3 regions of the Exiguobacterium sp. PvP048 genome follow, and region 2 is predicted to be linked to each of the others. Evidence: riboswitches for the same ligand, from Rfam matches in the RefSeq annotation. Region 2 holds a riboswitch; each other region holds the start of a gene.

Region 1 (4,924 bases), on a different contig from region 2:
CCGTTGTCAATCGCATAGTTCGTGTTGATGAGGACCGCGTCGCCTTCGTTGTTTTTGTAAGCTTGCGGTAAGAGTGACGCTTCGATGTTTGTTTTGAACTTGATGTTTTTCGGGTTTTCCGCGATGTCTTTGAGCTGTGCATCGGTTGTTTTACCGTCTTTCAACTTGATCAGTCCTTCGTTTTGAAGGAACGTCAAGACACGTCCGCGTTCAGCGACGTTTGAGCTCGTTAAAATCGTTGCACCTTTTGGCAGTTCATCCAAAGACTTGTATTTTTTAGAGTAGACACCGAGCGGTTCGACGTGAACGCCGCCGGCACTCGCGAATTTATAGTCTTTGTTTTCTTTTTCCTGTTGCTCCAGGTACGGCACGTGTTGGAAATAGTTCGCATCGATTTCTTTTTCAGCAAGTGCTTTGTTCGGCAGGACGTAATCCTGGAACTTTTTGATTTCGAGTTTATAGCCTTTTGCTTCATATTCTTTTTGGACGTGCTCGAGAATTTCAGCATGGGGAACATTTGACGCCCCGATGACGAGTGTTTTTGAATCGCTGCTGCCTGATGAAGATTCTTCTCCACATGCTGCAAGACTGACTGCTAAGACCGATACGGCTGCTGTGCCGACGAATTTTTTCCAAAGTTTCATGAATGATTCCTCCCAAGGTTAAATAAGATAGGTGTTACCGTTTATCGATGGCTTTGACGAGCAGGTCACCGATAATTTGAATGATGAAGACGATGACAAGAATCAACAGTGTCGCGATGACCGTGATGTTATTTTGTGAACGCTGGAATCCTTCGATGAAGGCCATGTCTCCCAGTCCACCACCACCGGCTAACCCGGCCATTGCCGTGTAACCGACGAGTGCGACGAGCGTCACGGTGATACCGGAGACGATTGCCGGAAGAGCTTCCGGAATCAGGACTTTATAGATGATTTGGAACTTCGTTGCTCCCATCGATTCAGCCGCCTCAATGACACCCTTATCGACTTCACGAAGCGCCAGTTCGACCATCCGGCCGTAAAACGGTGCTGCACCTAGAATTAACGCAGGTAGCGCAGCCGTTGGTCCTAAGAATGATCCAACGATGATTTTCGTGATCGGGATTAACAGGATCAATAGAATGATAAACGGGATCGAACGGAAGATATTGACTAAAAAGCTGAGCACGGAATACAGTGTCCGATTTTTAAACAATAATTCTTCGTTCGTCGCATATAACAACAGACCGATTGCCAGTCCAAGGACAAACGTTGCAAGTCCCGCAACGGCCGTCATATAGATCGTACTGCCTGTTGCTTCCCAGACCATATCCCAATCCACATCTGCAAAAAATGTACTCATCGGTGATCCACCTCCACTTCAACGTCACTCGCTTGAAGTTTGGCGATGACCACTTGTGCTTCCTGTTCCGAACCGAGCAACTGAATGAACAGCGTTCCGAGTGCTCCGTCCTGCGTCTGTCCGACGTTTCCGCCGATGATATTGAATAATAAGTTCGAATCTTTCATGACTTCGGCAAGGATCGGACTTTCCGCTGTCGAACCGACAAACGTCAGCTGGACGATTTTCCCGGTCGGATACCGCTCGCGTAATTTCGCAAACGTCAATTCGTTTTCAGACGGTGACGTCAATTGTTTGACGAACTCTTTGGTCATCGCCTGTTTCGGGTGACGGAATACTTCAGCAACCGGTCCCTGTTCGACGATTTTCCCGGCTTCCATGACGGCGACCCGGTGACAGATTTTTTGAATGACATGCATCTCGTGTGTGATCAAGACGATCGTCAGTTTTAATTTTTTGTTGATGTCGACCAACAACTCGAGGATCGAGTCGGTCGTTTTTGGATCCAGCGCACTGGTCGCTTCGTCACAGAGTAAGACGTCCGGATTGGATGCCAGTGCCCGGGCAATCCCGACCCGTTGTTTTTGTCCACCAGACAGTTGCGACGGATAAGCGCCTTCACGTCCGTCGAGTCCGACGAGCTGAATCAGTTCGGCAACCCGTTCTTTACGACGGGCTTTCGGATAACCGCCGAGCTCAAGCGGGAACATGATGTTTTCTTCGACTGTCCGTGACCAAAGCAGATTAAAGTGTTGGAACACCATTGAGACGTTTTTACGGACGCCCCGTAATTCTTTTGGTTTGAGCGTCGTCATTTCGACACCGTCGATTTGAATCGAGCCGCTCGTCGGTGCCTCCAGCATGTTCAGCAAACGAATCAGTGTTGATTTCCCTGCCCCTGAATAACCGATTATTCCAAAAATTTCACCGCGCTCGATTGACAAGTCGACATTGACGACGGCTTCAACCGATCCGCGCTTCGAGCGATAAATCTTTCCTACATCCTGTAAGCGAATCAATACGGTCCCTCCTAAACATAAAAAAAGTGCGCACGTTTTAGAGCAAACGCGCGCACTTTTTCAGTACACAAAACCATTTGCTCTCATCTTGCAGACAAATGTCTGCTGGAATTAGCACCACTTCGGAATAAATTCCGCGGTTGCCGGGTTTCATCGGGCCAGTCCCTCCACCACTCTCGATAAGAGTTATCGGTATTAAGTTATTTTTAATATAATCTGAATATTAGCAGGGGTTATTTTGCTTGTCAAACAGTTTTTTCTGAAACCGGTTGAAGCAGACTGAAAGCACGTGCCAAATCTTCTTTCAAGTCTTCCGCGTCCTCAAGACCTACCGAGATCCGAACGAGACCATCCGTAATTCCGAGTTCTGCGCGACGCTCTGCCGGAATCGACGCATGTGTCATCCGTGCCGGAACGGAAATCAGACTCTCGACCGCTCCAAGACTTTCAGCCAATGTGAAGAAATGTGTCGCTTCGACGAGTTTCTCCGCATTTTCTGCTGAACCGACATCAAAGCTGATCATGCCGCCGAAACCGGTCGCTTGTTTTTGTTGTGTCGCGTGACCCGGATGTGATGCCAGTCCCGGATAGAAGATGTTTGAGACGACGTCCTGTTCCTGTAAGAACTGAACGAGATCGTGTGATGTTTCTTCGATTGCATCCATCCGGATACCAAGCGTCCGTAATCCACGGACGAGCAGGAAGCTGTCCTGCGGTCCAAGAATACCGCCGGTCGAGTTTTGGATGAAGTGAAGATCTTCTCCGAGCTCGTCGCTGTTGACGACGACAAGTCCGGCGACGACGTCCGAATGACCGCCGATGTATTTTGTCGCGCTGTGCAGAACGATATCTGCACCGAGTGCGAGTGGTTGTTGCAAGTATGGTGTCGCGAATGTGTTATCGACGACGAGTTTCAAGTTATTGCGTTTCGCAATCTCAGCAACTGCTGCGATATCTGTAACTTTCAACAACGGGTTCGTCGGTGTTTCGACATACAGCATCTTCGTGTTGTCTTGCACCGCAGCTTCCGTCGCCGCGAGATCCGTCGTATCGACGAACGTCACTTGGATGTTGAACTTCGGCAGGACACGTTGCATCAAACGGAACGTTCCGCCGTAGACGTCATCCGTCATGACGATATGGTCACCTGACTCAAGCAGGTTAAAGACAGCGTGAATCGCCGCCATTCCTGATCCGAAGGCAAAACCGCGTGCGCCGCCTTCAAGATCGGCAATCAGACGTTCGATGCTCGTCCGTGTCGGGTTCGCTGTCCGGGAATACTCATATCCTTCTTTTAACTGACCGATTTTTTCCTGTTTGTAGGTACTTGTCTGATAAATCGGGGGTGTAACGGCACCTGTTGCTCGATCGACGCCTGTTCCTCCATGAATCAATGCTGTCTTTTTACGCATGTGTCTCGTCCACCTTTTCAAAGATTTGTTGGCTTAAATACCGTTCGGCACTGTCCGCAAAGACGGTGACGATGGTACTGCCGGGAAAACGATGTGCCAGATCAAGTGCTGCAACGAGTGCCGCGCCGGCCGAACTGCCGACGAGCAATCCTTCACGGGCCGCCAGTTCATGGACTTTCGTAAAAGCGTCATGATCGGAAATCGTATGAATTTCATCCACTAAGTCACGGGAAACGAGACTTGGCCATTTGGCCGTCCCGATGCCTTCCGTCTTATGCGGTCCGGCTGGTCCCCCGTTGAGGACCGATCCTTCCGGTTCAACGATTGCACCTTTTGTCCCGAGACGTTCTTTTAAATACGCCGCTGTTCCGGCAAACGTTCCACCTGATCCGCATCCGGCAACGAACCAATCAATCTGATCCAGCTCCGCCATCAGCTCAGGACCAAGTGTCCGCTGATACGTAACCGGATTTTCTTCGTTTTCGAATTGAAGCGGAACATAGCTGTTTGGAATCGTTTGTCCGAGTTCTTTGGCTTTATCGATCGCACCCTGCATATCGAGCTCAGTCGGTGTGTTGACGACAGTCGCGCCGAGTGCACGCATCAACGTCTGTTTCTCCTGGCTGAACTTTTCCGGAACGACACAGATGACTTGAAGGTCATATTTTTTAGCGGCGAGCGCCAAACCGATGCCGGTGTTGCCGGCAGTCGGTTCGATGATTGTTCCGCCTCGTGTCACATATCCCTGTTCGATCGCGGCATCAACGAGTTGAATGCCCAGGCGGTCTTTGACGCTGCCCCCAGGGTTCATCCATTCGAGCTTCGCCAAAATCCGCGTACCAGCAGGCAAATCGAATGAAGTAATCTCGTAGAGCGGCGTATTTCCGACGAGGTCGCGGACTGATTTCGCGATCATCCGAAGACGATGTCCCATTCATCACGACCGGCAAGCATTTTCTCGGCATAGTGCTTCGCTCCTTTAAGGTCGTGGGCGCTTGCGAATCCGCATTGGACTTCGTTTTGCGCTGGAATTTCTTCTGCTGCTAAGACGTCTTTTAATGTTTTCTCAACGAGTTCGCTCATTTTTTCGACCGAATCGAAGTTCATCATCGCCATGTAGAAACCTGTTTGGCATCCCATCGGCGACAC
Region 2 (4,924 bases):
TACACGGATTGCACAGAAAAATACATCGCGCGGTGAAAAGTTGATTCAGGCAGCCGCCAAACACTTGGGAACACCATATACATGGGGTTCGCAAACAGCAGCCAACGGTGGGTTTGATTGTTCCGGACTGATTCATTACGCGACGAATGAAGCCGGGAAATACGGTGGCCGGACGAACGTCAGCGGCTACTGGTACGGGGCGTTCTTTACGAATCGACGGACGACAATCAGCAGCGGGAAACGGTCGGATATCGTCTTCTTCGAAAATACGTACACGGATGGACCGTCACACATCGGTATCATGCTCGATAATGAATATTTCATTCATGCCGGCGGCTCACAACTGCAAATCAATTCGATTTACGAACCACGTTGGCAGGAACATTTCCTCGGCTTTAAATCGATGTAACAACGAAAAAGGCGTATGGACCCTTTCGGATCCATGCGCCCTTCTTTCCTTGATTTAGAATGTCATCTCGACGTACTTCGTCACTTGACGATCCTCCAGGTATAACTCGATTTGTTCCCGGTATGCTTTATAATGATCAGATGCGATATGCGCTTCCAGAGCCTCTTCGTCCCGGTACACTTCATAAAGCATGAACTGATGTTCATTTTCAATCGATTGATGTAATGTATAACGCAAGCAACCCGGTTCATTTTGTGCTGCTTTGTAGACTGTGCTTAAAATCGGAAAGACTTGATCGGCTAATCCTGCTTTGACTGTAAGAACGGCATTGACGATGATTTCACCCATATGTTGATTCCTCCTCTGATTGATTACCTCTATCTGTACCCGTTTTTACTCAAGACATACCGAAAAGGATGATTTCGATGCAAGAAAATTTATTCACCTACTTAACTGAGTATGAATCAGAGATGATTCGTTTACGCCGCGACTTTCACCGCCATCCGGAATTATCGTTTCAGGAAGTCCGGACTCCCGCTAAAATCGCCGCTTTTTATGACGCCCTCGGTATTCCTTACCGGGCGAACGTCGGCGGCAGCGGAATCGTCGCGACGCTGACAGGGACACGTCCCGGAAAAACAATCGCCATCCGGGCCGATTTTGATGCGTTACCGTTGCAGGAAGAAACCGAGTTATCGTTCCGTTCGATTCGTCCCGGCGTCATGCATGCCTGCGGACACGACGGTCATACGGCGATTGTTCTCGGACTGGCCGCTGCTTTTCATGCCATACAGGATGAACTGGCAGGTACTGTCGTCTTCATTCATCAACACGGGGAAGAAGTGTTCCCCGGCGGTGCAATCCAGATGATTGAGGACGGTTGTCTCGACGGTGTCGATGCCATCTTCGGCACCCACCTCGAAAATGATCTTCCGGTCGGATCAATCGGCTATCACAGCGGTCATACGTTATGTGCGATCGATGAATTTGAAATCGTTGTTCATGGTCAAGGCGGTCATGCCCAGGCCCCGCACCGGACACAGGATGCGCTCGTCGCCGGTGCACAGCTTGTCTGCAATCTCCAGCATCTCGTCAGCCGGCGGGTTGATCCGTTTGAGCCGGCTATCGTTGCGATCGGTTCGTTCCACGCTGGAACGGCTCCGAACATCGTCACCGGTGAAGCCCGGATCGTCGGAGAAATCCGGACGTTCAATGAACAACTCCGGCACCAGTTACGTCAACAGGTGGACCTCGTCGCCCGGACGACCTGCACCGGAGTCGGCGCTGATTATTCGATCGATTTCACGACCGGTTATCCGTCGCTTTGGAATCATCCGGATGAAACACAGCTCGTCCAGGAAGCCGCCGGTTTTTTACCGGAAGCACAGGTTCGCGAGATGAAACCGATGATGGCAGCGGATGACTTTGCCTATTACCTCGAAAAAGTACCGGGCAGTTATTTCTTCACGGGCTCTGCAAAAACGGATGGGCGGACGATTTATCCGCAACACCATCCGAAATATGAAATTGATGAGCGGGCTCTGCTGATTGGAGCCAAAACGTTAGGAGCCACCGTTCTTCGTGCCTTACAAACATAAGGATTGACTTTCCACTTTTATGAATGGTATTATCATCCCAATGATAACGAACTTACATCAACTTCATATAACACTTATCAAGAGTGGACCGAGAGATCTGGATCGATGACGTCCCAGCAACCTGCGCACAGCAAGGTGCTACGACCAGCAAAGCGAAAGCTTTGGTTGATAAAAAGCGGCGACTCCTTTTGCAACCAAGCAAAGGAGTCGTTTTCGTTTTCTCGCTGTCAGACATGACAGGATTACGGCTCAAGCAGCCAAGGGAAAGGGAGAGATGACATGGAAAAAGCAACATTTGCAGGAGGATGTTTCTGGTGCATGGTGACACCATTTGAGGAACTGCCGGGGATTCACAGTATCGTATCCGGCTATACAGGAGGACATGTCGACAATCCGACATACGAGCAAGTCAAAACCGGAACGACCGGACATTCCGAAGTCGTCGAAATTACATTTGACCCGGCCCTGTTCTCATACGAACGGTTACTCGAACTGTACTGGCCGCAAACGGATCCGACCGATGCCGGCGGACAATTCCAGGACCGCGGGACACAGTATGCTCCGGCGATTTTTTATCACACGGAAGAACAACGCCTTGCAGCAATTGCTTCGCGTGACGCCTTAGCGGCGACAAACCGTTTTAAACAACCAATCGTCACCCGGATCGAACCGGCACACGCCTTCTATCCGGCGGAAGAATACCATCAGGACTTCCACAAAAAAAATCCGGCGCACTACAAAAAAGACCGGAAAGCATCCGGTCGCGATGCCTTTATCGATGTCGCCTGGAAAGAAGAAGTCACTGTCTGATTCAGCTTCAAAAAGAGATCACCCTTTCACGCACTTTACCAGTAGAAGTGGCGTGAAAGAAATGATCTCTTTTTTTTTATCTTTTTTTCTTCAGGAAATGACTTTAACATCTTCCACTTCTTCTGTATCCTCTGCGACCTGATACCGTTTCAGGACAAAGATGCCGCTGAGCATGACGGCCAGACCGATGATTTGACCGAACGACAACTCGACTTTCGGTAAACCGAACCAGCCAAAGACGTCGACACAGAGCGCAAAACTGAGTTGCGAAATCAGGACGACGGAAATCGCAATCGACGGTCCGAGCAACTGAATTCCCCGCATGACACAAAAGACAACCCCGACACCAACGAAACCGCCAAACAGATAAAGCGGTTCGACTTCGGCCAGCCCCGCAAGCGTTCCACCCCGAAAGAAGATCAATGCGAGCAACGACCCGAGCAGTCCGACAAAAAAGACTAATGTCGTCGTCGCCCAAGCACCGAAGGCATGACTCATCCGTGCATTTAAAACGGTCTGTAAACTGATCATCATTCCTGCGACGATGGCACAAAACATTCCGAGTCCCATTCTAATTCCTCCTATTCCATTCAGGCAAATGAAAAAATCAAGACGCCGGTCAACATCAAGCCGACACCGACCCACTGCCCGGTATTACTGCTTTTTTTAATGACTCCAAACCAGCCGTTCAAATCAATCACAAAGGCACACAAAATCTGGGCGACAAGCAACAGCGACATTGCCCATGTCATCCCGAGCAACTGGATCGACGTCAGTTCCGTCACGACGACCAGGACACCAAGCAATCCGCCGCTTGCGTAAATCAGCGGCAAAGTGCGGAAACCGCCGATTTTTCGGTCCCGGACAAATCCGTAAATTAATAAACAGCCGATCAGACCGACGAAATGGACGATCGTCACGGAGATCCATGGCCCTACCGCGTCACCGAGCCGGGCATTAAAGATCCCTTGCAATGCGATGAACAATCCGCTGAATAAAGCAAAAACGATTCCTTGCATCTTCATCCTCCTTTTTCTCTAATTATGAGTAGAACGTATTTTACACTCATTTGAAAGGACAAATGTCCTGAACCACAAGAAAAAGAAGCAGACCAGATCGGTCGGCTTCTTTTTCTTGTACGCTACTGGAGTGTCCGGTACATCCGTTCAATCCGTCCGAACGCATCATCCATCATCCGGTTAAACAGCTCCGCGACGGTCGGAACATCATCAATCAAACCGGAAATCAGACCGGCATTGACGTATCCTGCCGTCTCGTCCCCCTCAAGGGCTCCTTTGATATGAAACGATTCGTTTGTCTGTTCCTGAAAAGCCGTGAGTGACGTCGGCTGCAATGCCTCGACATACGGTCCGTTCAACACCCGCCGGACCTGTCCGACTTCACGGCCGACGATTCGTGTTTCCAGGTCGTCCGCCTGCACAAGATGTTGTTTATACTGCTCATGCACACGGGATTCCTGTGTCGCAATCAATCGGGTGCCGAGCTGCACACCTTCTGCTCCGAGCATCCAGGCAGCGGCAAGACCACGCCCGTCGCCGATGCCGCCGGCGGCAAGGACAGGAATCGTGACATGATCCGCAATTTGTGGAATCAAGGTCATCGTCGTCAACTCAAGCGGTGAATTGATGCCCGCCGCTTCGACGCCTTCCGCCACCAGTACATCAATCCCTGCCTGTTCAGCTTTAATCGCCTGTTTGACCGAAGCAACGACTCCGATCGTCTGGATCCCCGCCTGCTTTAACTTGGACAAAAAAGGAGCCGGATTACCGGCCGACAAGGATACGACCGGAATCCGTTCCTCAATCGCCAACTCAACCAACTGTTCGGCATGGGGCGAGACGCGGATCGCGATGTTGAGGGCAAACGGACGTGATGTCAAACGGCGTGTTGCTTCGATTAACTGTCTGACTTCAGCAAGTGTCATCGTCCCGCATCCGATCGTTCCAAGCCCTCCGGCATTTGAGACGGCTGCGGTCAGTTCGGCATGGCTGATATTCCCCATCCCGCCTTGAATAATCGGGACATCAATCTTTAATTTGCTGCATAGACGAGACATGGTCTCCCTCCGTTTCCGTTGTCAGGAATG
Region 3 (4,924 bases), on a different contig from region 2:
TATCAACTTGGACAGCGTAAACGAATTTTCCACCGACGAATTCACAGCGTGTGATGTATGGCTCCGGTGCCTGGATATATTCTTGAATCAGCGTGATTCCGTCGACCGGTTCGTCAAACGTCGGACCGTCAAGATACGTCTCGAGTGCTTCAATCGAGTGGAACAACTGGACGCCGAGCCCTTTTCCGGCACGGTTGTGTTTTGTGATGAACGAAGATACGCCGATATTTTTCGCCGCTTCAACAATCTGATCACGTCCGACGGCAGCCGTCGTTTTCGGAACCCGGATACCGGCTTTTCGAAGAGCCGTATACTGATTGATTTTACTGACTTCCAGTCGCAACGCACGTGTTCCGTTGAAGACCGTCCGGTCGTGTTCCTCGAGCCACGCGAGCACCCCTTCCGTCAGTTCCGGCGCATAGCGGTGCCCGCGCGTATGCGAAGACGCACTCATCCGGCTGTAGAAGACGCCTTCTGGCGGGATTTCATCAAGCGGTACCTGTCCTTCATCGAGATGCCACTGTTCATACGGCAACTCCAGTTCCTCGAGTCGTTTAATTAAATGGTCCGTCCATTCCTGGTTTTCGTGTAAGATATGAATTTTTGTCATTTGGTTTGACCTACCTTTCGTTTTTCTTCGACAAGCGGCATGACGTCGCGCGCGAAGCGTTCCATTTCTTCCAGTTGCGGTGAGAATTGAAGGAGCAACAGAGTAACGCCGACGTCTTCAAAGGCAAGAATCCGTTCGGCAATCTGTTCCGGTGTCCCAATTAAATCAGGACGAAGTCCGCGGTTTGAGACCGAATAGTCATTCCGCTTTACCTGTTGTTCGAGTTGTGATTTGCTGACGAAATCGTCGTATCCGGCGTACCCGGCACCATCTTCCTTGACGTCCGTAATCCGTTGCCACTCTTGCACCGCCTCTTCTTCCGTATCGCGGCAGATGATATAAGCAGCCAGTCCAAAACTTTCAAGCGGCGGTTGCCCTGTCGCTTGTCGGCGCGCCTTCATATCCTCAATCTTAACGGACACTTCTTCCACTGTTCCGCCGTGCATGACATAAGCGTCACAATGATTGACGATGGTTTGTTTGCCGGCTTCACTTTCTCCACCTGCATACAATTTGATACCCGGGCGTTGCACCGGTTTTGGATGCAGTTGTGTCTTCTCAAGCGTATAGTAGTTGCCGTCAAAGCTGTACGGGGAAGCATCTGCCCATAACCCTTTCATGATCGTGACAAACTCTTCCGTTCGGGCGTAACGTTCGTCGTGAGCCGTGAAGATCCCGTTGTACTGCCGGGCTTCTTCTTCCCACCAGGCCGAGACGACGTTTAACGTAAAGCGTCCGTTGCTGAGCTGATCGATGTTTGCTGCCATCTTCGCGGTCGTCGCCGGATTATGGAACCCCGGACGGACCGCTGTCATGATTTCCAGTCGTTCCGTCGTCGCGGCAATCGCCGCTGCCGTCGTCCAGGCTTCAAGACTCGGTGCTTCGAGCCCTTTGATGTCATTTAAGTTCAATTCGGCAATCAAGGTCGTTGAAAACCCGATTCGTTCAGCCGTTTGTGCGACCTGTTTGGCATAGTCGAACGTCGCCGGCATCTGTTCGTCCTCGACATTCCGTAACCATCCGCCAAAAATCGGTAACCAAAATCCATACTCCATCCGTTATGTCCCCCTTATAAAAAAAGTCGCTCTTCTCGAAAATCGAAAAGAGCGACGGATTAATCATGTCTGCTCTTATCTTCAAAGGAAAAATTCCTTTTAGGAAGTAGCACCTTCCGCTGCACGCGGGGTTGCTGAAGTGTCTTCGGGCCATTCCCTCGACTTCTCTTGATAAGAATTATTGGAATTATCGTACACTTTTTAGCAGAGTAAAGCAACCATTAAACCTTGTTTTCCAATCGGAATTAAAAAAGGACGAGAGCATGGCTCCCATCCTCTTCTCACATTAATATGGTGCTACAAACGTTGATTGTTCACCAGGTGCTTCTTCTCCGCGGATCCGGTCGTAGAATTTCGCAAGCGTGACGCTGAAATAAGGTCCGACCCATAAGAAGGCGATTCCGATTGTAATTAAACCAAGCAGGAACCAGCCGATGAATGAAAGAACAAGCATGAAGGCTTCCATCTTATGTCCATCCATCATTTGACGTGACCGGGTGATTGCTTCCAATACACCAATCGAAGGTTCATCCCGCAAAATGTAGTAAGTCAACATATACGAAAATGATTTGATAATGGCCGGTACAACCAATAACAATGCCCATAGGAACAAGAATATAAATTGGACGATTGAAAGCAGGACGACTTTTATGAAATATTTATAGGGCTCAAATAAATCACTGATTTTTGTTTGTTCTCCCCGTGCGATAGAAAGTGAGAACCAGACCCATCCTGCACTAAGTGGGATTAATAAGACCGTTGCAATCAATCCGAGGAAGTCAATCGTTTGGAAAGGTTCGTCATAATCAGACGACAGCAGTTCCGGAATGACTTGCAGAATTGCGAATAATAAAAACATCAAGACCGTAAAGCCCCAACGACCGCTTAATGCTTCCTTTGCTGATTTTTTTAATTGTGATGACATAAATAAGATCCTCCTCAAAATAAGTTCTATCTCTATTTACGGCTAATTAGGAGAGGAGTTTCATCTTTTTTCAGGATTTTCCTGTTTTCAACTGATTTAAGCGGGCTTTTTCAAGTTGGCGCTAGCATGCCGTATACAAAGAACGCCGCCCATCCAGTCGTTCCATCGCAAACGGGATGTCATGTTTTTTCGCCTGGGCGATGACGTGTGCAGAAGCCGCATGGGATACCCGGATTGTCACGACGACGATCGCATCGGTCTCTTTGGCAAGACTGGCGATTTTCTTCGCAGATTGAGCGTCACCCGACAGATGAATCAGTTCGATTCCAGTTTTTTCGAAAAACGTCCGGTAGACCGGAGCTTGCTTTTCATTTCCGACAATGACGAGCCGCATGCCTTCGAACGATGCAAAATCGAGCGGTTCCTTATCAACGAAGTCGATCGGTTGTCCCGGTACCGACGTAGTTACAAGCGGTGTCAACGATTCGGATTTCTTTTCACGAATCCGGCGTATTTTCCGTTCCTGTTTGATTTTTGCCTTGCGTTTCATTTGTTTCAGATAGCGTTCCGGCCTTTTCTTGACGGTTGCCCCTTCAGTCGTTTGAACTGCCGACGTCACCGGTTTTGACGCATCGTTTGAAACATCCAACAGCTGTACCGCCGGCTCTTCGTATTGAAACGGATATTTCCAGGCAATCGTCAGTGTTTCCGGATGCCCTTTCCACATGACGAGATCAACGAGCTGGCCTTCTTTCAAATGGAAAAAGCGCATATCGTCAACCGGTGTTGCATAGTAAAAGGGTTTCCCTGTCTCATCCGTTAACGGACCCTCGATTGTCGATTCGATGATGCCATGGTTCTTGACGATACATTTTTCAAAAACGATTCGTTCCGCCAAAGGCTTCATCCGGTCAGTCGCAACAACAGCCAGTACTTCGAGTGTCGTCCGGCGGGTATCCTGATGCATGATTTGAACACGGATTTCCATTCCATGTTCAAGGTTCCATTGCCGGATTTCACTTTCAGAAATATGGCTGTTCGTCCATTCCCGTACGGAACCACCCTTCAGCTCACGGACAAACGTATACGCGTAACGCGGTTTGAGGACAGAGCTGATCTGTACCGGAGGAACAATCGGTTGGTCGACGGTCACGTCTTCGTCCGGTTCGCTCCGGACGATATCGGGCTTTACAGCCGGCGTATAATAACGCGATAGTTGAACCCATTCGTCAATTCCCCGAATTTCTTCGAGCAGTAAATCCCATTCCTCCACCGTTTCGACAATATTCATTTTACCGGCAATCAATGTTTTCGCCTGCTCTACGATTTGTTGCATCATCTTCGACAACCCCTTTGCTTTTTTTCCAATATAGCAAGGGGCTGTCGGTTAGGTTGCTCAAAAAAAGACCAGGTTATTTTTTGTATATGGTTAGGATTTTATTTCGATTGAAGGATCACCGAGCCGGTATTTTTCGACGGAGACAATCAGAATCGTGATGATGACAAGTAAAAACCAGGACGATAACTTCCCGAAGTCGACCAGTTCCCATCCATCCTGCTGATTCGGATACACCCATCCTTTAAAAAAGGTCACGATGTTTTCCGCCAGCCAGATGAACCAGGCAATCAACCCAAACGAGAAGGTGAGCGGCATTCGGTAGACCGTTTCATCCAGACGGAAATAGACCCAGGACTTATAAAAGACGAGAGCAACAAGTCCCATCAAAATCCAACGGAAATCAAACAACCAATGATGGGTAAAGAAATTGACGTATACAAGCAGACCGGTCGCTAGAGCAAACAGAGGCCGGGGAAACTGTGTGATACGGAGGTCAAACCGGCGGAAGGCCTGACAGATATAACTGGCGACGCTCGCGTACATGAAGCCGGCATAAAGCGGTACACCCAACACCTTGCTGAAGGCATCTTCCGGATAACTCCAGGATCCGAATTGGACTTTAAATAACTCCAGTCCGAGTCCAATCGCATGAAAAATTAAAATCAATTTAAACTCTTCTTTCGTTTCATAACGCGTGACGAGTAAGACGATTTGAACGACGAGGCACCAGATCAGGAGCAAATCGTAACGGGCAATCGGTTCTGCCGGCAGATAACGGGATGCAGCAAGTGCCAGGAAAATCGCGACCGGAAACACACAACAGATGGCCTCAAGGTATGTAAAACGGAAAAAATGACGGATTTTTTGCATGGACGGACCTCCTTTTCATTAGTATACGGATCAGAAGAACAGATTCCCTCCATCTCAAGATGGAAAATATCGGATTTGCTTTAGTTTCTTTCCTCAAACATGGTACAGTTAATGAATCAATTTTA

Evidence for each region. A riboswitch is a leader RNA that binds a small molecule or an ion and turns the genes downstream of it on or off. The one in region 2 is predicted to bind S-adenosylmethionine.
Region 1: another riboswitch for S-adenosylmethionine. It lies ahead of ABIC15_RS03035 (methionine ABC transporter ATP-binding protein); the one in region 2 lies ahead of msrA (peptide-methionine (S)-S-oxide reductase MsrA).
Region 3: another riboswitch for S-adenosylmethionine. It lies ahead of ABIC15_RS10845 (LLM class flavin-dependent oxidoreductase); the one in region 2 lies ahead of msrA (peptide-methionine (S)-S-oxide reductase MsrA).

Annotation. Positions count from the first base shown of each region.
Region 1 covers NZ_JBEPSU010000001.1:605,405-610,328, forward strand. Annotated here, with positions in the region: gene ABIC15_RS03025 (MetQ/NlpA family ABC transporter substrate-binding protein) at 1-644, opposite strand, end outside; gene ABIC15_RS03030 (methionine ABC transporter permease) at 679-1,344, opposite strand; gene ABIC15_RS03035 (methionine ABC transporter ATP-binding protein) at 1,341-2,363, opposite strand; SAM riboswitch class I at 2,444-2,549, opposite strand; gene ABIC15_RS03040 (bifunctional cystathionine gamma-lyase/homocysteine desulfhydrase) at 2,609-3,775, opposite strand; gene ABIC15_RS03045 (PLP-dependent cysteine synthase family protein) at 3,768-4,691, opposite strand; gene ABIC15_RS03050 (S-ribosylhomocysteine lyase) at 4,688-4,924, opposite strand, start outside.
Region 2 covers NZ_JBEPSU010000006.1:41,040-45,963, forward strand. Annotated here, with positions in the region: gene ABIC15_RS11400 (NlpC/P60 family protein) at 1-409, shown strand, start outside; gene ABIC15_RS11405 (putative quinol monooxygenase) at 464-757, opposite strand; gene ABIC15_RS11410 (M20 metallopeptidase family protein) at 835-2,007, shown strand; SAM riboswitch class I at 2,079-2,182, shown strand; gene msrA (peptide-methionine (S)-S-oxide reductase MsrA) at 2,287-2,817, shown strand; gene ABIC15_RS11420 (DMT family transporter) at 2,908-3,387, opposite strand; gene ABIC15_RS11425 (DMT family transporter) at 3,408-3,836, opposite strand; gene ABIC15_RS11430 (NAD(P)H-dependent flavin oxidoreductase) at 3,959-4,894, opposite strand.
Region 3 covers NZ_JBEPSU010000005.1:102,936-107,859, reverse strand. Annotated here, with positions in the region: gene ABIC15_RS10850 (ATP-grasp domain-containing protein) at 1-610, opposite strand, end outside; gene ABIC15_RS10845 (LLM class flavin-dependent oxidoreductase) at 607-1,665, opposite strand; SAM riboswitch class I at 1,738-1,843, opposite strand; gene ABIC15_RS10840 (DUF975 family protein) at 1,952-2,590, opposite strand; gene ABIC15_RS10835 (DUF2325 domain-containing protein) at 2,712-3,929, opposite strand; gene ABIC15_RS10830 (DUF817 domain-containing protein) at 4,020-4,799, opposite strand.